3 regions of the Streptomyces sp. NPDC086519 genome follow, and region 1 is predicted to be linked to each of the others. Evidence: riboswitches for the same ligand, from Rfam matches in the RefSeq annotation. Region 1 holds a riboswitch; each other region holds the start of a gene.
What was found. A riboswitch is a leader RNA that binds a small molecule or an ion and turns the genes downstream of it on or off. The one in region 1 is predicted to bind cobalamin.
Positions count from the first base shown of each region.

Region 1 (7,138 bases):
GCGTCGATGCGGGCGTAGGCGGGTTCGCCGAAGCGGGCGGTGAGGTCGGCGTAGTGCTCGGACGGGGTCCGGTCCGTCACGGCCGTGATCTCGGAGGCGAGCAGGGCGAGCAGGATGCCGTCCTTGTCGGTGGTCCACACCGAGCCGTCCCGGCGCAGGAAGGAGGCGCCGGCCGACTCCTCGCCGCCGAACCCGATGGCACCGCTGACCAGTCCGTCCACGAACCACTTGAACCCGACCGGGACCTCGACCAGTTGGCGGCCGAGGTCGGCGGCGACCCGGTCGATCATCGAGGAGGACACCAGGGTCTTGCCGATACCGGCGTCCGCCGCCCACTGCCCGCGGTGGCGGTAGAGGTAGGAGATGGCGACGGCCAGGTAGTGGTTGGGGTTCATCAGGCCGGCGTCGCGGGTGACGATGCCGTGCCGGTCGGCGTCGGCGTCGTTGCCGGTGGCGACGCGGAAGTCGGCCCGCTTCTCGATGAGCGAGGCCATCGCGTACGGCGAGGAGCAGTCCATGCGGATCTTGCCGTCCCAGTCCAGCGTCATGAAACGCCAGGTGGGGTCGGTGTACGGGTTGACCACGGTGAGGTCGAGGCCGTGCCGTTCGGCGATCCGGCCCCAGTAGGCGACCGAGGCCCCGCCGAGCGGGTCGGCGCCGATGCGGAGTCCGGACGCCCGGACCGCGTCGAGGTCGAGGACGCTGGGCAGGTCGTCGACGTAGACGCCCATGAAGTCGTACCGGCCGGTGGTCGGCGCGGCGAGCGCGCGCTCGTACGGGATGCGCCGTACGTCCTTCATCCCGCCCGCGATGATCTGGTTGGCGCGGTCCTGGATCCAGGACGTGGCGTCGGAGGCGGCGGGGCCGCCGCTGGGCGGGTTGTACTTGAAGCCGCCGTCGGCCGGCGGGTTGTGCGAGGGGGTGACCACGACGCCGTCCGCGAGGCCGGCCGTACGGCCCCGGTTGTGGGTGAGGATGGCGTGCGAGACGGCGGGGGTGGGGGTGTAGCCGTCGGCGCTGTCGATCAGGACGGTCACGCCGCCCGCGGCGAAGACCTCCAGTGCGGTGGCCTTGGCGGGCTCGGACAGGGCGTGGGTGTCGGCGCCCAGGAAGAGGGGCCCGTCGATGCCCTGGCCGCTCCGGTACTCGCAGATGGCCTGGCTGGTGGCCGCGATGTGGTCCTCGTTGAACGCGGTCGTCAGCGACGATCCGCGGTGTCCCGAGGTGCCGAACGCCACCCGCTGGCCCGGGTCGGACGGGTCGGGGTGCAGCGCGTAGTAGGCCGTGACCAGCCGGGCCACGTCGACGAGGTCCTCCGGAGCCGCCGGCCGGCCCGCTCGCTCATGCGGCATGAGTCCACTTCCTCCGCAGTCGTTGATCGATCGCTCGCCGCCCATCTTCCCTTGTCAGCGGCCGCGGACGCGAGTGGGGCACCGGCCGCGCGCCGAGGACACGGCGGGTTCACGGCGGGTTCACCGCAGTCGCAGCGCGCCCGGGGCCCGCTGTTCGAAGATGTCGAGCAGCCAGTCGAAGACGGTGGCGCCGAGGCCCGCGCGGGCCTCGGCCAACTCCGCGGCGACGGCGGCGCGGTTGGAGGGGTGGCTGCGGGCGAGCCGGATCTCCAGCTGGCGGGCGGTCTCCGCATGCCCCAGATTCGCACGGGATGCGCCGTGGTCGCGCCACTCGAAGACGAAGTCGCGGTCGTCGGGCGTGCCGAAGCCGCCGCTGAGACAGTCGGCGAACGCGTCGAGGTTACGGCCGAAGTAGCCGCCGGGCCCGTTGACCGCCTCGCCGATCACCCGCCAGAAGTCCTCCAGGGTCGTGATCGCGGTGCCGTCCAGTACATAGGTCTCCGTCACGGCCCGCAGGATACGACGGCGCACCGGCCGCCCGGGCGTCGGCCGCGCGGACATCGACCCGGCGGGCCGCAACCCGCCCTGTCGACATGGCGTGTTACCGCGCAGGAGGCCGGACCGCCCGGCGGTGCGTGCGGCCGGCGCGCGGGGGTGGGTGAGCGAACGCGCGAGGACCCCCCGGGCGTTCCGGAGGGCCCTCGCGTGTCGTTCGGTGGGCAGGGTGCCGGTCAGTGCGGAGCGGGCACCGTGCGCGCCGCGGCCCGCGCCCTGGCCGGCCCGGGGTTGAGGACGCGCTCGGCCAGTTCGCCGAACAGCAGGCCGAATCCGCCCCACAGCGACACCTGGATGGCGAGCGCCGAGAGCCGGAACCGCCACAGCAGGGTGGCCGGGAAGTCCTTCGGCACCTCGTTGACGACCGGCAGGAACTGGTATGCCACCCCGATGACGACGGCGAACGCGACCACCGCGAGCACGGTCGCCCACCAGGTGCCCAGCCGTGGCTGGAGCCGCTTGCCGAGGATGGTGACGGCCACCGCGAGGAGCACGCTGAGCAGCATCATCAGGAAGTACAGCGCGGTCCGCTTGCCGATGGTGTCCGGGTCGCCCACCGACGGCGGGTTGGCCGGGTACTTCAGGAACGGCACCACGTAGACGGCGACGAGCGCGCAGCCGGACAGCAGCAGCGCGGTCGCCCGTGGCGAGAAGCGGCCGACGCGGCCGAGGGCGAAGCAGTAGGCCAGGGCGGCGATCCCGCCGAAGGCGACCCCGTAGACCAGGACGCCGGTGGCCAGGCCGGCGGTGGACTGCAGGGAGCGGGAGACGACCTCCGTCTCGTGCTCGTGCGCGTGGGCGGCCTCGAAGCCGATCGCCTTGCCGACGTCGGGCTCACCGAGCAGGTAGGCGACGACGAGGGCGAGCAGACCGGCGGCCAGACCGGCCAGCATGCCCCGCACCAGGAGGATTCGGACCGTTGCGGAGTTCATGGGCGCTACGGCGTCCCTCCCGTCAGTGGCAGGGGAAGCCGAGCAGGTGGCGGGCGTCGTGCACCCACTCGTGAACGTCCGTGCCGCTGAACACGGAGGTGGCGCCCTGTTCGGCGCCGACGAAGTAGAGCAGGACCAGCATCAGGATGCCGAAGAAGACCGCCCACGGGGCTATCGCGGACAGCGGCAGCTTGGCGGGAACGGCGGGCGTGGTGGCTGTCGGCGGAGCGACGGTCTGCGCCATGGCAGGACCTCCTCTGGGAGTTCGCGTCCCATCTCGGTGGTGCACAGGACGACGGCCACGGGTCTGACTCACAAGCAGCCCTGGGGCTCTTGCATACAGTGGCGCGACCGTTCCGGATTCCCACCGGCTTCCGTCTCGCCGTCGTCATATCGGACCGACCGTACCGCGTGTCAGGGGCACGGCCAAGACCGCGTCACCAGGCGTGATCTTCGTCTCGCGCCTGGTGGGCGGCGGCCAAAGCGGCTCAGACGGGCGGGGCGAGGCCCAGTTCGCGCTCGCCGAGCGGAGCGAAGAAGCGCTCGACATCGGCGTCGGTGACCTCGGCGAGGGTGGCCGGGGACCAGTGCGGGGTGCGGTCCTTGTCGACGACCTGGGCGCGGATGCCCTCCACCAGGTCATGGGTGGCGAGGGTCGCGCAGGAGACGCGGTACTCCTGGTCCAGGACCCGCTCCAGCGAGCCGAGCCGGCGGGCCCGGCGCAGCGCCTCCAGCGTGACCTTCAGAGCGGTGGGCGACCTGGACAGCAGGGTGTCCGCGGTCTCCTTCGCCGCCGGGTCGCCGTGCGCGAGCAGCCGCTGGACGATCTCCTCGACCGTGCCGGCCGGGTAGCAGGCGTCGATCCACGCCCGGTGCCCGGCCAACTCGCCGTCCGGCGGCTGCCGTACCTGCCGGGCGAGCGCCTCGGGCACGGGCAGGACGGCGAGGTCGGCGACGAACGCGGGGATCGAGCCGGACGGCATGTAGTGGTCGGCGAGGCCGCACAGCAGGGCGTCGGCGGCGCCGATCCCGGCGCCGGTCAGCGCGAGATGCGTGCCGAGTTCACCGGGTGCGCGACCGAGCAGGTAGGTCCCGCCGACGTCGGGCACGAAGCCGATCCCGGTCTCCGGCATGGCGATCAGCGACCGCTCGGTGGCGATCCGGACGCCGCCGTGCGCCGAGACGCCGACCCCGCCGCCCATGACGATGCCGTCCATGACCGCGACGTACGGCTTCGGGTAGCGGGCGATGCGGGCGTTGAGCCGGTACTCGTCCCGCCAGAACGCGGCCGCGGCCGACCCGTCGCCGTCCCGGGCGTCGTCGTGGACGGCCCGGATGTCACCACCGGCGCACAGGCCGCGCTCCCCTGCTCCGGTGATGACGACGGTCTGGACGGCCGGGTCGTGCTCCCAGGCGGTGAGCGCCTCGTCGACGCGGCGCACCATCGCGTGCGACAGCGCGTTGATGGCCTTCGGCCGGTTGAGCGTGATGTGCGCGGCCCGTCCGCTGACGTGGAGCAGGACGGGTTCCTCGGCGCCGGTCATCCGGACACCTCCGCCGGGCCGCGGGCCACGATGAGGCGCATGATCTCCTCGGTTCCTTCCGGGATCGGGTGGACCGGTTGGTCACGGACGATCTTCTCGCGACCGTCCGGTCCTCGGCACGCCGCCCCCCTCACAGGCCCCGTCCCACGCGCGCCCTCACCGGCCGCGCGGAACAGGAGCCGTCGCCGCCGCATCGCGGAACCGACGCAGCGGGTCCCCTGGAGGTGCGGTGAACCGGCAGGGAACTCTTGGTCATGGGTTTCCCTGGACGGCCGTTCGAGTACAAAGGGCCGCCTAACATGAGGCGATCACGAACGGTACGAACCCCCGGGAGTTCGGGATGGTGTTGACCGGCCTCAGCTGGAGGTCGTTGCGCCCCTGGGCGGTCGTCGGTGTCGCCGTCGTATGCCTGGTGGCCGGGTTTCTGGCGCTCCCGCGCGGCTCACGCCGCGCGCACGCCGACCCGGCCGCGCTGCCGCACACCGCCGTGGAGGTGTCCGCCAGCCGCTGCGGCCGGGGGTGGAGCAGGCCGGTGCCCGGGGTCCAGGTCTTCGACCTGCACAACCCCACCGACGGGTCCGCCGAGGTCCTCCTGGAGGACCCGGGGAGCCGGGCCGTGTACGGCGAGGTGGAGGGCATCGGGCCCGGTACGACCCGGGAGCTGACCGTCCGGCTCGGCAAGGGCGCGTACGCGTTCAGGTGCGTGCCCGACGACGCCGACGCCGTCACCGGGCCGACCGTCCGCATCGCCAGGGGCCGTGGTGGCCCGGCCGCGGCCCCGGTCAGCGAGCACGACCTGATCCCGCCGGCGCTCGCCTACCAGAAGTGGGTGGGCAGCGGCCTGTCCGGCGTCGTACGGCTGACCACGACCCTGCGGGACGCGGTCGACCGCGGCGATCTCGCCGCCGCCCGCACCGCCTGGCTGCCGGCGCACCTGGAGTACGAGCGGCTGGGCGCCGCGTACGACGCCTTCGGTGACGCCGACGGCGCGATCAACGGCACCGACGCCGGGCTGCCCGGCGGGGTGCGCGACAAGGACTTCACCGGCTTCCACCGGGTCGAGTACGGGCTGTGGCACGGCGAGTCGGCCGCCGGCCTGCGCGGCCCGGCGGCCGGCCTGGTGAAGGCGGTCACCGCGCTGCGCGACGACTGGGCGCAGACCCGGATGGACCCGGCCCAGCTGGGGCTGCGGGCGCACGAGATCCTGGAGAACACCGTGCAGTTCGAGCTGACCGGCCGTACCGACTACGGCAGCGGCAGCAACCTCGCCACCGCCCGCGCCAACCTGGACGGCACGGTGGAGGTCATGTCCCGGCTGCACCCGCTGCTGGCCACCCGGTACGCCCCTCTGGCCGGTCTGGAGAGCGAGTTGAGGCGGGCGGGCACGACCCTCGACCGCTTCGGCCACGGCGGCACCTGGACACCGCTCGGCAAGCTCGGCCACCGGCAGCGCGAGGACGTCGACGCGGTCCTCGGTGACCTGGTGGAGCGGCTGGCGTCGGTGGCGACCCTGTGCGATCCGCGGAGGACGGTATGAGCGCCGACGGGACGACGGGCAGCGGCGCGGTGGGCCGCCGCGGGTTCCTGCGCGGCGCGGCCCTCGCGGGCGCGGGACTGGCGGCCGGCGGCGCGGCGGCCCCCGGCACGGACACCGCGACCGGCACCGGCACGCCCGCGATAGCCCCCTTCCACGGCGCCCGCCAGCAGTCCGCGATCGCCGCGCCCCGCCGGACGACCGTGTTCACGTCCTTCGACGTCACCGCCGGCGACCGCGCCGAGCTGACCGAGCTGCTGCACACGCTCACCGACCGCGCCCGCTTCCTCACCTCCGGCGGCACCCCGGACCCGGTCGGCGTCACCGGGCCGCCCGCCGACTCGGGCGTCCTCGGCGGGCAACTGCCGCCGCGCGCCCTGGCGGTGACCGTCGGCGTCGGCGGCTCCCTCTTCGACGACCGGTACGGGCTCGGGAAACTGAGACCGCGTCGGCTGACGGCGATGCCGGCGTTCCCGGACGACGACCTGCGGCCCGAGTGGTGCCACGGCGACCTCAGTGTGCAGTTGCACGCGGACGACACCGACACCGTCTGCACGCGCTGCGCGACATCGCCCGGCACACCCGGGGCGGTATGCAGGTCCGCTGGCGGATGGACGGCTTCACCAGCCCGCCCCGCCCGTCCGGCACCCCGCGCAACCTGTTCGGGTTCAAGGACGGCACCGCCAACCCGAAGACCGCCAGCGCCCGGGAGATGGACCGGCTGGTGTGGGTCGGCAAGGACTCCGGAGAACCGCAGTGGGCGGTCGGCGGCAGCTACCAGGCGGTACGGCTGATCCGGATGCTGGTGGAGTTCTGGGACCGGGTCTCGCTCACCGAGCAGGAGCGCATGTTCGGCCGGTCCCGCGAGTCCGGGGCGCCCCTGGACGGCAACGCCGAGCACGACACGCCCGACTACGCCGACGACCCCAAGGGTGACGTCATCCCGCTGGACGCGCACATCCGGCTGGCCAACCCGCGCACCACGGCCACCGCCGACCAGCGGCTCCTGCGCCGTGCCTACAACTACGACCGGGGCATGGACAGCAACGGCAACCTCGACATGGGCCTGCTGTTCTGCTGCTACCAGCAGGACCTGGCCCGGCAGTTCGAGACCGTGCAGAAGCGGCTGGCCGGGGAGCCGCTGGTCGACTACGTCTCGCCGTTCGGCGGCGGCTACTTCTTCGTCCTGCCCGGCGTGCGGGACCGGGACGACTGGTACGG
Region 1 covers NZ_JBFBJL010000122.1:4,916-12,053, forward strand. Annotated here, with positions in the region: gene pgm (phosphoglucomutase (alpha-D-glucose-1,6-bisphosphate-dependent)) at 1-1,352, opposite strand, end outside; gene AB0P24_RS46745 (barstar family protein) at 1,473-1,859, opposite strand; gene AB0P24_RS46750 (CbtA family protein) at 2,084-2,839, opposite strand; gene AB0P24_RS46755 (CbtB-domain containing protein) at 2,862-3,083, opposite strand; cobalamin riboswitch at 3,120-3,260, opposite strand; gene AB0P24_RS46760 (enoyl-CoA hydratase/isomerase family protein) at 3,328-4,383, opposite strand; gene AB0P24_RS46765 (EfeM/EfeO family lipoprotein) at 4,724-5,920, shown strand; partial or broken gene efeB (iron uptake transporter deferrochelatase/peroxidase subunit) at 5,917-7,138, shown strand, end outside.

Region 2 (7,138 bases), on a different contig from region 1:
CGTGCGAGCCGTCGCCGGCCAGGCCGTAGACGCCGGGCCGCAGCGAGGCGAGGTCGCGGGTGAGGGTGATGCGGCCGGCCGCGGTGCCGTGCACGGTGAGCCGGGGTTCGGTGGGCAGAGGCCGGCCGGGCGGTGCCTTCAGCGCGGCGTCACTGGCGTACCGGCCGGCGGCCACGCCGGCCGCACCGGCGGCGAGTACGGCACCGACGGCGGCGGCCGTGACTTTGACTGGGTGCACCTGTCCAGTGTCGGGGCGTACGCCGACGGTGGCCAGCGGAGCGGAGGACGGGCTCGCGGGAGCGCGGCTCGCCGGACGGGCTCAGCGCCGTCGCTGCCCGTACCCCCGCAGCCGCTCCGCGACCTCCGTGATCTGGTGCGGGGCCAGCAGGCTCGGGGACAGGCCGGGCACCGAGGACGCCGTCAGCCACAGGTGGCACATCCACTCCAGCTGGGCGGTGCGGTCATAGGCCTGGGTCAGGGTGGTGCCGTAGGTGATCGTGCCGTGGTTCTGCAGGAGGCAGCCGGAGCGGTCGGTCAGGGCGCGGAGCATGTTCTCGGCCAACTCGTCGGTGCCGTACATCGCGTACGGGGCAACCCGGACGGCGCCGCCGAGGGCGGCGGACATGTAGTGGATCGCCGGGAGTTCGGGGACGAGCGTGGAGACGGCCGTCGCGTGGAGAGCGTGGGTGTGGACTACGGCCCCGGCGTCGGTGCTGCTGTAGACCGCGAGGTGCATCGGCAGTTCGCTGGTCGGGACCAGGGTGCCGAGCACCTGACGGCCGAGGAGGTCGACGCCGGTCACGTCGTCCGGGGTGAGCCGGTCGTACGGCACGCCCGACGGCGTGACCAGCACGGTGTCGCCGACGCGGACCGAGACGTTGCCGGAGGTGCCGACGACGAGTCCGTCGGACACGGTGCGGCGGGCCGTGGCGACGAGTTCACGCCAGGCGTCCGCCTCCTCCGCGCGCACATCCCGCTGTCGCGGCTCCGACACACCTGGTGCGCCGGCCTGCCCGTCCCGTCCGTCACGCTCGCCCCGTCGCTGCTCAGCCATGGCCCGATCCTGTCAGGCGGCAGCCCAACCGGCCCGCGCGGCAGTGCACTTTCGGCCGGACGTCCCGAATCCGGTAGGCCGTGAATCATCCCAAACGGGTCCGTGTCACGGCTCGGCTGAAGATCGCCGAGGACGGGACGGCCGGCCGGCCGAGCACCAGGGCGAAGGGCGCGCGGTTCGTATACATCAAGGCGCGCGTACCACCTCGCCCCGCCGGACAAGCCGTCGGGCACCCGGCAGGCCGCGTACCTCGTGCGGCCCGGCGGACGCGGGAACGCTGCCGGGTGACCAGAATCTCTTCAACAGGACCGCGGACAGGCCCCGCCCCGCCCTCAACCCTCCGAACAGCCCTCCGAAGCGGATTCCATACACCCTCGCGACTGCCTCAGTTCACCTTCCGTTCATCCAGGTTGCTTACGGTCCAACAACCAATGACTTCGAAAGATTGCCTGGGTAAATGGAAAGCTTCTCGCTGATCCTCGCGATTGTGGTGGTCACCGCACTCGCGTTCGATTTCACGAACGGTTTCCACGACACCGCCAACGCGATGGCCACGACCATCTCGACCGGCGCACTCAAGCCCAAGATCGCGGTGACCATGTCCGCCGCGCTCAACCTCGTGGGCGCTTTCCTCTCCGTCGAGGTCGCCAACACGATCTCCAAGGGTCTCGTCGACGAGAACGGCATTCGTCCCGAGGTCATCTTCGCCGCGCTGGTCGGCGCCATCCTCTGGAACCTCGTGACCTGGCTGGTGGGTCTGCCGTCCAGTTCCTCGCACGCCCTCATGGGCGGCCTGATCGGCGCCACCGTCGCCTCCGCCGGCTTCGGCGCGGTCCACGGCGACGTGCTCGTCACCAAGGTCCTGCTCCCGGCGGTCGCCGCCCCCGTGGTCGCGGGCCTCGCGGCGATGCTCTCCACCCGGCTCTCCTACGCGATCGGCAAGAACGCCGACGACAACGCCACCCGCAAGGGCTTCCGTGCCGGCCAGATCGCCTCCGCCGGACTGGTCTCGCTCGCGCACGGCACCAACGACGCGCAGAAGACGATGGGCATCATCACCCTCGCGCTGATCGCGGGCGGTTCCATAGCCCCCGGCTCCAACCCTCCCACCTGGGTCATCCTCTCCGCCGGCCTCGCCATCGCGCTCGGCACCTACATCGGCGGCTGGCGGATCATCCGCACCATGGGCAAGGGCCTGACCGACCTCCAGCCGCAGCAGGGCTTCGCCGCCCAGACCAGCGCGGCCACCGCCATCCTGGCCTCCTCGCACCTCGGCTTCTCCCTCTCCACCACGCACGTCGTCTCCGGTTCCGTGATGGGCGCGGGCCTCGGCCGCAAGGGCGGCGCGGTCCGCTGGTCCACCGCGACCCGGATGGCCGTCGCCTGGCTGCTCACCCTCCCGGCCGCCGCGCTGGTCGGCGCGCTCGCCGAGTCCGTGACGGGCCTCGGCGGCTGGGGCACCGCGCTCGTCGCCGTCTTCCTGGTGGCCGCCAGCGCCGCGATCTGGAAGCTGTCCCGCCGCGAGGTCGTGCACAGCGGCAACGTCAACGACACCGATGCCGACGAGCCGGCCGGCGTGGTGACCACGGCGATCGCCGCCGTGACGCCGCCGCCCGCCGGCCCGGTCACCGACGACCTCACCGCCACCATCCCCGCCCCGGCCACCCTCCCCACCCCGGCCCCCGCCGCTCCCGCGACCGACCCGGCCGCCACCGTCTGACCCCGAGGAAGAAGCGACATGAACATCGACTGGGCAGCCATCGGCTCCGTCTTCGGCGTCAGCCTCGTGGTCACGGTGGGCCTGGTGGCCCTGTTCACCCTCGGCATCAAGGGACTGTCCGCCCGCGAACGCGCCACCGCCCAGGGCAACTCCGCGGCCCTGGCCGCGACGGCCGCCTACCTCTGCTTCGCCGGCTGCGCGGCCGCCGTGGCGTACGGCATCCACCTGATCGTGGCGAAGGCCTGACCCCACAGGGTCTCGCGCGCGCCGGGAAGGCTCCTCTCCAACGCTCGGAGAGGAGCCTTCGGCATGCCCCACCGGCCTCGCTGAACACCCGGTGTGGGTCTTCCCACACACTCCCCTCCCAGGTCAACGCCAGGTTGACGGGTCTTCCAGGGGCGTGGTGGACTTCCGGAGCCATGTACGGCGGCAAGGGAGGAAGCCGGTGTGAATCCGGCGCGGTCCCGCCACTGTCACCGGGGAGCAGTCCCCGGGAGCCAGGAACTCTCACCGCCGGTCTCGTCGAACCAGGGCGTGGACACCCTGAGTGAGGACATATAGCCATGCGCGGCCGCCGTTCGAGGTTCAGTACCCGCCCCCTCCCCCACCCCGCGGCCGGCTGAGCCGATGGGTGCCGATCGCGTCTTCGCGTACGGCGCCGCCGCCGGCCTTCTCGGTGATCTGCTGCTCGGCGATCCGCGCCGGGGGCATCCGGTCGCCGTGTTCGGCCGGGCGGCCGGGGCCGTGGAGCGGGTGCTGTGGCGGGACCACCGCGGGTGGGGCGCGCTGCACACCGCCGTGTGCGCCGGCGGCGCCGTGGCGCTGGGCGCCGTGGCCCAGCGGATCGTACGACCGTCCACCGTCGCGTCCGTGGCCCTCACCGGCGCGGCCACCTGGGCCGTGGTCGGCGGCACTTCGCTCGCTCGTGAGGCCCGCGCCGTCGGGCGGGCCCTGGAGGCGGGAGACGTCGAGGCGGCCCGTGCGCGGCTGCCGCATCTGTGCGGACGGGATCCGCAGGCCCTGGACGCCGACGGGATCGCACGGGCGGTCGTGGAGTCCGTCGCCGAGAACACGAGCGACGCGGTCGTCGGGGCGCTGGTGTGGGGGGCCGTGGGGGGCGTGCCGGGGCTGCTCGGGTTCCGGGCCGTGAACACCCTGGACGCCATGGTGGGGCACAAGTCGCCCCGCTACCGCCGGTACGGATGGGCTTCCGCGCGGCTGGACGACGTGGCCGGGTGGCCGGGGGCGCGGCTCACCGCCGTGCTGGCCGCGGTGTCCGGAAGCGACCCCGAGGGAGCGGTACGGGCCTGGCGGGCCGACGCGGCGAAGCATCCGAGTCCCAACGCGGGGCCCGTGGAGGCGTCGTTCGCGGGGGCGTTGGGCGTGCGGCTCGGGGGGACGTTGTCGTACGGGGGGCGAGTCGAGCATCGGCCGGTGCTGAACGAGGAGGGGCGGGCTGTGGAAGTCGCTGACATCGATCGGGCGGTGCGCCTGTCGCGGCGGGTGGGGTGGCTGGCGTTGGGGGTGAGTGCGGCGGCGGCCCTGCTGCGCGGATCGCGCCCGGGAAGGGCGTCATGAACAACGGCGGTCTTCTCGTGGCCGGTACCACCTCCGATGCCGGGAAGAGTGTGGTCACCGCCGGTATCTGCCGGTGGCTGGTACGGCAGGGTGTGAAAGTCGCGCCGTTCAAGGCGCAGAACATGTCCCTCAATTCGTTCGTGACGCGTGAAGGGGCCGAGATCGGGCGGGCGCAGGCCATGCAGGCGCAGGCCTGCCGGGTGGAGCCGACCGCGCTCATGAACCCGGTGCTGCTCAAGCCCGGCGGCGAGCAGAGCAGTCAGGTCGTGCTGCTCGGCAAACCGGTCGGCGAGCTGAGTGCGCGTGGCTATCACGGCGGGCGGCAGCAGAGGCTGCTCGGGACCGTGCTCGACTGTCTCGCCGAGTTGCGGGGCACGTATGACGCGGTGATCTGTGAGGGAGCGGGCAGTCCGGCGGAGATCAACCTGCGCCGGACCGACATCGTGAACATGGGGATCGCCCGGAATGCCGGGCTGCCCGTGCTCGTGGTCGGGGACATCGACCGCGGGGGCGTGTTCGCGTCGTTCTTCGGCACCGTCGCCCTGCTCTCACCGGAGGACCAGGAACTCGTCGCCGGGTTCCTCGTCAACAAGTTCCGGGGGGATGTCTCCCTGCTGGAGCCGGGTCTCGGCATGCTGCACGGGCTCACCGGGCGGCACACCTACGGCGTCCTGCCCTTCCGGCACGGGCTCGGGATCGACGAGGAGGACGGGATGGGGGTCCCTCCGCGCGAGCCAAGCCGGGCACGGGGAAGTGGCTCCGTGCGCGGGACCGCCCCGGAGTCGGACACGGCCCCGCCCGTCGGGGAGGACGTGCTGCGGGTCGCCGTCTGTGCGATCCCGCTGATGTCCAACTTCACGGACGTGGACGCGCTGGCCGCCGAACCGGGCGTCGTGGTGCGGTTCGTGGACAGGCCGGAGGAGCTGGCCGACGCCGATCTCGTGGTGGTTCCGGGGACCCGGGGGACGGTCCGGGCCCTGGAGTGGCTGCACGAGCGGGGGCTCGCGCAGGCGCTGCGGCGCCGGGCCGCCGAGCAGCGGCCCGTGCTCGGTGTCTGCGGTGGCTTCCAGATCCTCGGTGAGTACATCGAGGACGACGTCGAGAGCCGCCGGGGTCGGGTCGACGGGCTCGGGGTGCTGCCGGTGCGCGTCCGGTTCGCCCGGGAGAAGACGCTGACCCGGCCCGTCGGGGAGGCCCTCGGCGAGCGGGTCGAGGGGTACAAGATCCATCACGGGGTGGCCGAGGTGACCGGGGGCGAGGCCTTCCTCGACGGGTGCCGGGTCGGGCAGACCTGGGGCACGCACTGGCACGGCTCCCTGGAGTCGGACGGCTTCCGCCGGGCCTTCCTGCGCGAGGTGGCGGCCGCCGCGGGCCGCCGGTTCGTGCCGGCCCCCGACACCTCGTTCGCCGCGCTGCGCGAGGAACGGCTCGACCGGCTCGGCGACCTGATCGAACAGCACGCGGACACGGACGCGCTCTGGCGGCTCATCGAGTCGGGCGCGCCGCAAGGACTGCCTTTCATCCCACCGGGAGCGCCCGCATGAGCACTGTGTTGTTGTTGTCGACCGCGGACACCGATCTGCTGGCGGCCCGGGCCGCCTCCGGTGCCGACTACCGGATCGGCAATCCGACGCGCCTCGACGCCGCGGCGGAGCTGCCCGCGCTGATCGACGGCGCGGACATCGCCGTCGTACGGCTGCTCGGCGGCAAGCGTGCCTGGGAGGACGGGCTCGCCGCGCTGAAGGCCGCCGGGATCCCGACCGTGCTGCTCGGCGGCGAGGCCGTGCCGGACGCGGAGTTGATGGCGGAGTCGTCGGTGCCGGCGGGGGTGGTCGCCGAGGCGCTCAGGTACCTCGTCGAGGGCGGCCCCGCCAACCTCACCGAGCTGGCCCGGTTCCTCTCCGACACCGTGCTGCTGACCGGCGAGGGGTTCGCCGGGCCGCGGAAGATGCCGGAGTACGGCGTCCACGGCTCGTACGAACGGGTCGACGGCCGCCCGACCGTGGGCGTGCTCTTCTACCGGGCCCATGAGCTCAGCGGCAACACCGCCTTCGTGGACACGCTGTGCCGGGCGATCGAGGCGCGCGGCGCCAACGCCCTTCCCGTGTACTGCGGTTCGCTGCGCGGCGCGGACGCGGGACTGTACGAGATCCTCGCCGGGGCCGACTCCCTGGTCGCCACCGTCCTCGCCGCCGGCGGCACGCATGCCGCGCAGGCCTCGGCGGGCGGCGACGAGGAGGCGTGGGACATCGGGGCGCTCGCGGACCTCGATGTGCCCGTGCTGCAAGGGCTCTGCCTGACCTCGTCACGGGAGGCCTGGGACGCTTCGGACGCCGCGCTCTCCCCGATGGACGCGGCGATGCAGGTCGCGATCCCGGAGTTCGACGGCCGGCTCGTCACCGTGCCGTTCTCCTTCAAGGAGCGGGTCGATGACGACGGAGCCGACGTCCCGGTGTACGTCGCCGACCCCGAGCGGGCCGCAAGGGTGGCCGGGATCGCCGTACGGCACGCGCGGTTGAGGCACAAGGCGAACGCCGAGAAGAAGCTGGCGCTCGTGTTCACCGCGTACCCGACGAAGCACTCGCGTGTCGGCAACGCGGTGGGCCTCGACACCCCCGCGTCGGCGGTGCGGGTACTGGACGCGCTCAAGGCCGCCGGGTACGGCCTCACCGAATACCCGGCGGGCGGCGATGAGTTGATCCACCGGCTCATCGAGGCCGGCGGTCACGACGTCGAGTGGCTGACCGAGGAGCAGCTGGCCGCCGCGCCCGCGCGCGTGCCGCTCG
Region 2 covers NZ_JBFBJL010000018.1:104,306-111,443, reverse strand. Annotated here, with positions in the region: gene AB0P24_RS19130 (alpha/beta fold hydrolase) at 1-238, opposite strand, end outside; gene AB0P24_RS19125 (class II aldolase/adducin family protein) at 320-1,054, opposite strand; gene AB0P24_RS19120 (inorganic phosphate transporter) at 1,512-2,774, shown strand; gene AB0P24_RS19115 (hypothetical protein) at 2,793-3,020, shown strand; cobalamin riboswitch at 3,161-3,302, shown strand; gene AB0P24_RS19110 (cobalamin biosynthesis protein) at 3,402-4,352, shown strand; gene AB0P24_RS19105 (cobyric acid synthase) at 4,349-5,896, shown strand; gene cobN (cobaltochelatase subunit CobN) at 5,893-7,138, shown strand, end outside.
Region 2: linked by a shared signal. The riboswitch ahead of AB0P24_RS19110 (cobalamin biosynthesis protein) and the one ahead of AB0P24_RS46755 (CbtB-domain containing protein) in region 1 are both predicted to bind cobalamin.

Region 3 (7,138 bases), on a different contig from region 1:
GTCCCGCACACCGGGGCGGCCCCGTCCCCCGGAAGCAGCACCACCCGGTCGGCGTACTGCACCACCCGCTCCAGCCGGTGCTCGGCCAGCAGCACCGTCGTCCCCAGGTCGTGCACCAGCCGTTGCAGTACCGCCAGCACCTCCTCGGCGGCGGCGGGGTCCAGGGCGGAGGTCGGCTCGTCGAGCACCAGGACCGCCGGATGCGGGGTGAGCACCGACCCGATCGCCACCCGTTGCCGCTGCCCGCCCGAGAGCGTGGCGATCGCCCGGTCCCGCAGCTCGGCGAGCCCCAGCAGATCCAGGGTCTCCTCCACCCGCCGCCGCATCACGGCCGGGGCGATCCCCAGCGACTCCATCCCGTAGGCGAGTTCGTCCTCCACCGTGTCGGTCACGAAGTGGGCGAGCGGATCCTGGCCCACCGTGCCGACGACGTCGGCGAGTTCGCGCGGCCGGTGGGTACGGGTGTCCCGGCCGGCGACCGTCACCCGGCCGCGCAGGGTGCCGCCGGTGAAGTGCGGCACGAGCCCGCTCACGGCGTTCAGAACCGTCGACTTGCCGGTGCCGGAAGGCCCGACCAGGAGGACCAGTTCACCCTCCGGCACCTCGAAGTCGACGCCCTGGACGGCGGGCCGGGCCGCGCCGTCGTAGGTGACGGAGACGTCTTCGAAGCGGATCACGACGGCTCCTCCTTGGCAGGGACCCCCGGAAGGACCAGGGCGGGCAGCAGACCGAGCAGCACGGCGGCCGCGGGCCACAGTGGAAGGGCGGGGGCGAGAAGCGGTACGACCCCGGGACTCAGGGCGCCCGGATCGCGGACCGACGCCAGGGTGAGCAGGGCGGCCACCGCGGCGCCCGCCCCGGACACCAGCCAGGCCCGCGCGTCCCACGGGTCCGGCCGGTACCGGGTGCGCGGCGAACGCCGGCCGCCGAGCCGCAGCCCCGCCAGCGCGGCGGCCACCCCGGCCAGCAGCACGGGCAGGCCGTAGCCGCCGCCCTCGGCGGCGAGCAGCCCGTACGTCCCCGCGCAGACGCCGAGCAGACCGCCGAGGGTGAGCGCGGCCGTCGTACGGCGGACCCGGTCCGGGACGTCGGCGCTGCGGCCGTATCCGCGCGCGTCCATGGCGGCGGCGAGGGCGACCGAGCGCTCCAACGCGCCCTCCAGGACCGGGAGTCCCACCTGGAGCAGGCCGCGGATGCCGGAGTCGGGGCGGCCGCGCAGCCGACGGGCGGCCCGCAGCCGCTGCACGTCGGCGACGAGATGCGGAGCGAAGGTGAGGGCGACGACGGCGGCCACGCCCAGCTCGTACAGGGCGCCGGGGAGGGACTTGAGCAGCCGGGCCGGGCTGGCGAGCGCGTTCGCGGCGCCGACGCAGATGAGGAGGGTGGCGATGCGGAGGCCGTCGTAGAGGGCGAAGACGAGCGCCTCGGCGGTGACCCTGCCGCCGAGGCGGATGCCCTGGGCCCAGTGCGGGAGGGGCACTTCGGGGAGGGTGACGAGGGTGTGCGCGCCCGGGACGGGGGAGCCGAGGACGACGGTGAAGGCGAGGCGGAGGAGGAGAACGGCGAGGGCGAGCTTGGCGAAGGCGGCGTAGGAGCGGGACCAGGGCGCGGAGCGGGGCCGGCAGGCGGCCACGACGTAGGCGGTGACCGTGATGAGGAGGGCGAGGAGGAGCGGGTTGGTGGTCCGGGACGCGGCGACACCGAGGGAGAGCGACCAGAGCCACCAGGCACCGGGATGCACGGGGGAACGGCGCTGCTGCCGGGGGACGGCGGGTTTCACCCGCCCGCGCCGGCGAGGTGCCGCCGCGCCCACCCGTGCCGCCCCAGCGACACGACTGCCCGCAGCCAGAACGCGCCCCCTCAGGGGCGCGGGGAACTGCGCGACAAGCCCCCGCCGGCCCCCAGTGGCACGACTGCCCGCAGCCAGGACGTGCCCCGTCAGGGGCGCGGGGAACTGCGCGACAAGCCCCCACCGACCCCCAGTGGCACGACTGCCCACAGCCAGAACGCGCCCTGTCAGGGGCGCGGGGAACTGCGCGACAGGCCCCCACCGGCCCGCGGTGTCACTCATTCCCGCGCCGCCGTGCCTGCCAGAAGGCCCCCGCGGCCAGGAGCGCCACGACCCCCGCGCCCGCCAGCAGCCCCAGCGACGGCCCGCTGCCCGACGTACCCCCGGTCGCCGCCGTCACCTTCTCCCCGCAGCCCTGCCCCGGATACCCCGCGATCGCACACAACAACGCGTTCGTGTCGTACCGCAGCGGCTTCGCCACCGTCGCCAGCGCGTCCGCCGTCGTCGCGTCCTCGGACACCACCGCGCAGGCCGTCCGCGGGGCGGGCGGCTTCTCTCCCGAGGGCGCGTCCGTCGTCGTACCGAAGTCGACGACCAGCCCGACCCGCTTCCGGCCCCCGACCGCGGACGTGCCGGCGCAGATCGTCCCGAAGTCCGCCGTGCCGCGCGGCCGCGACGCGTCCGACGAGTCCTTGCTCACCGCGAAGCGGAAGCCCTCGACCGAGCCGTCGGCGGGCCGCGTGGTCGAGGGTCCCTGTGTGGCGTACGTCCAGCGTGAGCCGTCCCGCTCCCAGAAGGACCAGTAGCGGTAGCCGGTGGCCGCCGCCGGCCCGGCGGCCGTCGCGCACAGCGTCAGCGCGGCCAGGACCAGCAGCGCGGCACGGCGGGCCGCGGTCACAGCTGCCGCTGCTTCCGGCGCCCGCTGAACAGGAAGCCGATGCCGATGCCGGCGACGAGCCCGGTGCCGACGATCCACCACACGCCGGTGCCGGACTTCTTCTCCTTCTTCTCCCCGGCGTGCTCCGCGGCAGCCGCCCGCGGGGCCGGTCCCGTCGCGTTCAGCGCCGTCACCAGGTTCGTCCCGCCGAAGTCGCGCGGGTCCGCGCCCATCGCGTGCGCGGCGAGGATCAGTTCGGCGTAGGCCGCGGGCCCGCTCTGCTCCGCCCACCGCGCGGCGTGCGCCTCCAGCCAGGCGTACGGCTTCCTCGCCTGCTCCGTCCAGCCCTGCGCGGCCATGGCGACGACCGCGTCGGCGGTGTTGCCGTAGTCCGGCTGGGGCTTGGCTCCCGCGAGTGCGGAGACGAGGTGGCCGGTCCCGGACATGGCGGCCGCCAGGTACGCGGCGCCGTTGCGGGCCACCTCCTGCCGGCTGAGGGCCTTGTCGGAGTCGGCGCACGCAGGGCCCTCGGCCGGGGCCTTCCCGGCCGTCGTCACGAACCCCTCGCCGAGGGCGGCGAGCACCCCGGCCGCGGTCGCGTCCGCGTTGGCGGTCAGCTTCCCCTGCTTGTCCGGCTGGTAGGCGAGGGCGCCGCCGCCGTCCTGGCCGCACGGAACGGACCACTTGGCGAGCAGGTCGTACGGCGACCTGTCCGCGCTCGCGCCGGCCGCCGCGAGCGCGCCGACCACCACGCCGGTGGAGTTGGTGTCGCTGGGCGAGCCCGGGGTGTAGCCCCAGCCGCCGTCCTTGTTCTGCACCGACTTCAGCCAGGTCACGGCCCTGCCCGCGGCGGCGTCGTGCCCGCCCGCCGCCTTCAGCGCCTGTACGGCGGCGGCCGTGCTGTTCGTGTCGACCGTCACCTTGGTGTCGCAGGCCGCCGTCGGGTCGGCACGGAACGCCGCGAACGCGCCGTCGGCGCACTGCTGCCCGGCCAGCCAGTCCACCGCCTTCGCGGCCGGGCTCACCCCGGCCGCGCGCTGGGCCAGCAGGGCGAGGGACTGGCGCCAGACGCCGTCGTACTTGGGGTCCGAGCTGCCGTACAGACCTGACGGGAGGACCGCCGACGCGGACGGGGAGGGGGTGCCCGCGGCCAGCGCGGTCGTCGCGGGCGTGGCGGTACCGATGACGGCGGTGGCGGCCAGCACCCCGGCGGTGCGGCGGAGGACGGTCATGGTCGGCGGGTGCCTCTCCCTGCGGGGAGCCGGGCAGCACGGGACACCCCGGCGGCTCGGCTCCGTAAACCTCGACGGTGCCGTGCGGCGGCGGGTGCCGGCGCACCTGAGCCGATCAACGTCCCGAGCGGGGTGGTCCGGCTCGCCACGGGGTCCTGTGGCTCACGGTTGCGGGTCAGCGCCGGAATTGCACCGGCTTCCCCCCGTACGGGTGATGACGACCCGGCTACCTTACCGGCCGCTTACGGGAAGCTGAGAGGGGGCCTGCGCGGAGCCGGGGAGCCTGGACCGTTTCGTTATGGTCATGCCATGACAGGGAGACTGCTCGGATCGGGGCGTTCGGCCGACGTGTACGAGCTCGACGAGGCCTGGGTGCTGCGCCGGGACCGGGACGGCCGGGGCGACGCGGCCGCCGAGGGCGCGGTGATGACGTACGTGCGCGAGCACGGGTACCCGGCGCCCCGGGTGCGGCCCTCCGCGTCCCGTACCGAACTGGTCATGGAGCGGCTGTCCGGGCCGACCATGCTGGCGGCGCTGCTGACGGGGGAGATGGGCGCCGGGGAGGGCGGTGCGCTGCTCGCCTCGCTGCTGCGGCGGCTGCACGCCGTGCCGGGCCGGGACCCGGCCGACCCCGGCGCCCGGGTCCTCCACCTCGACCTGCATCCGGACAACGTGATGCTGGCCCCCGACGGTCCCCGGGTCATCGACTGGACCAACGCCGAGGACGGGCCGCCCGGGCTCGACTGGGGCATGTCCGCGGTGATCCTCGCCCAAGTGGCCCTGGGAGCGTACCCGTTGGCCCACGACCTGCTGAGGGCCCTGCTCGCCGATCCGGGCGAACTGACCGAGGAGGGACTTGCGCAGGCCCTGCGACGACGGGCGGCCAATCCGACGATGAGCCGAGAGGAAGTCGAAGTGCTCGAAGCGGCGGGCAAGTTGATTAGGACGATCGCCTTCTAGCGTCGCGTCGCGCCACTACCCGCGCGTGAAGCCGTGGCTCCGCTCCACTTTCGCCACATGCAGGGTGTAGCTCTCGTACCACTCGGCCCGCCCGCGCTTCTGCGCCGCGCGGTGCTCGGCGTCGGTCCGCCACCGGGCGAGGGCGTCGGCGTCACGGAAGTACCCGACGGTGATGCCCAGCCCGCCGGGCGTCTGCGCGTGGTCCATCCCCAGATACCCGGGGATGTCCTTCACCAGCTCTTCCATGCGCGCGTTGGTCTCGCCGTAGCCGCTCTGGTCCTCGGTCCGCACCGCGGTGAAAACAGCCACGTAGTAAGGGGGTTCGAAGGCGTTGACGGGTGCGATCGGCGCTTTCGGGTGATGAGTCATGGCGCCACCGTAGGGCGTCGGCGCGGTACTACGCCGCGTTCGCGAGCGGCGCGATGCCCGCCGACAGGTGGCGGGCCATGCGGCGCAGCGCGTCGTCGCAGTCGGCGGGGGTCTCGCCGACCGCCACCCACAGGGCCAGCCGGTCGGCGACGGTGGCGTGCGGGCCCGCGGTGACGTGGTTGCCGGTGTGCTGGGTGAGGAGCATGCGGTCGGCACCGGGCTCGTGGGCGGCGTCGGGGGAGAGGTCCAGGCGGTCGAGGCGGCCGGTGGCGGCCGGGTAGGCGAACTGGACGGCCGCCGCCCGCTGCCGGGTGGGCGTCGTGTCGGGCACCTCGCCGGTGGCCAGGGCGGCCGCGGCCTGGGCGAGATCGACGCCGGTGGCCCGCCAGACGAGGAGCGGGATCAGGTCGCCCGGCAGATGCGGGGCTACGTCGGTGACCCGGGGCCCGCGGTCGGTGAGGGCGAGGCCGATGTGCAGGACACCCCGGTCGACGCCGAGGGCGTGCACGGTGCGGTCGACGGCCAGGCGCAGGAAACGGTTGTGCAGCAGGCCGTCGTGGGCGTGCACGGTGTGCCGGAGCGGCTGCCGGGCGGGCGCCGGGCCCAGGGTCGTACGGGTGATGGCGGCGATGCGGATCTCGCCGTCGAGGACGACCGTCTCGGCCGAGACGCGGGGCGCGCCGGGGCCGCCCGGGTCGTCGGTGGGAACCGTGTGGCCGGCCAGCAGCGCGCGCAGCGCGGGCGGGTCGCCACAGGCGGCGGCCGCGGCGGGGGAGAGGCCGGGCAGCCCCAACTGCCCGGCGATCGTGGCGGCCGCCACCGCGTACTCGCCCGAGTGGGTCAGCACGCCGCGGACCCGGTGCCGGGCCGCGAACCGCGCCACCGCCGACGCCGTGGCGCCGCCCTTGCCGGGGTCCGCCGCGAGGTGACCGGCCGGCCACGGCTGTGCCCAGGCGGGCGGCGCGGCGTCCACCAGCAGCACCGGGCGGGCCGCGGCGACACGCCTCAGCACGAACTCGTCGTACGCGCGCCGACGGCCGGCACCGAGGAGCAGGATGGGCTGCGGCATCGGTTCGCCTCACCTTCTGGGGAGGAGGCGGCCGGCTGGTCGCCCCGGATGCCGCTCCCCCACAGGTGGCACCGGAGGCGGGTCGGTTCGACCGTGGCCTGGTGACGTGATCCTTTCCTGCCGGTCCGTCACATGTCAACGATTGCTGCCCCCTTGCGCAGTGGTCCTTGTCATGTCTGGTGGGCGGCACCGGTGATTCGATAGCCTCGCGTCTGCTCGGCCGACCGACCAACCACGTGTGTCCAGGGGGACCTTGGTGAGTGACGCCCATGCCCCGCTGACCGGCGTACTGGAACGGCTCGGAGAGCTGACCGGATGTCCCGGACGGCTGTCCGAGGTGCTGGACGTGACCGACCTGTCGTACCGCACCGGGATCCCGGCCGGGGTCGTCGCCGAACTCCTGGCCGGCAAGGCCGCGCCCGAGGCGGGGCTCGCCGAACGGGTGCGGCAGCGGCTGGACTTCATCCGCGAGAACCGGCGCCGCCCCGACGGCAAGCGGTACTCGCTGGGCGAGCTCGCGGCGATCGCCGGCACCAGCAGGCAGTGGCTCAGCGAGTGGCGCAAGAGCGGGCTGCCGAGCCTCGAACACACCGACCGGCTGCGGCGGTTCTTCGGTCTGCCGGCCGGTTTCTTCACCGCCGACGAGCCCGAGGCGCTGCACGAGGCGCTCCAGCCGGTGCTACAGAGCCTTGAGGCCCAGGCCGACCCGCTCTCCCGGCTCCGCGAGAGCGGCCTGGTCCGCCTGGCGGCCCGCGCCCCGCAGATGAACGCCCGCCAGCTGGCCACCCTCGCCGACCTGGCGGAGATGCTCATCACCGCCGAGAGCGCCGTCAACTGAGCCG
Region 3 covers NZ_JBFBJL010000099.1:16,919-24,056, forward strand. Annotated here, with positions in the region: gene AB0P24_RS44700 (ATP-binding cassette domain-containing protein) at 1-677, opposite strand, end outside; gene AB0P24_RS44705 (CbiQ family ECF transporter T component) at 674-1,780, opposite strand; gene AB0P24_RS44710 (SCO2322 family protein) at 2,064-2,687, opposite strand; gene AB0P24_RS44715 (prenyltransferase/squalene oxidase repeat-containing protein) at 2,684-3,898, opposite strand; cobalamin riboswitch at 4,007-4,139, opposite strand; gene AB0P24_RS44720 (phosphotransferase) at 4,208-4,858, shown strand; gene AB0P24_RS44725 (antibiotic biosynthesis monooxygenase) at 4,874-5,227, opposite strand; gene AB0P24_RS44730 (hypothetical protein) at 5,256-6,296, opposite strand; gene AB0P24_RS44735 (XRE family transcriptional regulator) at 6,553-7,134, shown strand.
Region 3: linked by a shared signal. The riboswitch ahead of AB0P24_RS44715 (prenyltransferase/squalene oxidase repeat-containing protein) and the one ahead of AB0P24_RS46755 (CbtB-domain containing protein) in region 1 are both predicted to bind cobalamin.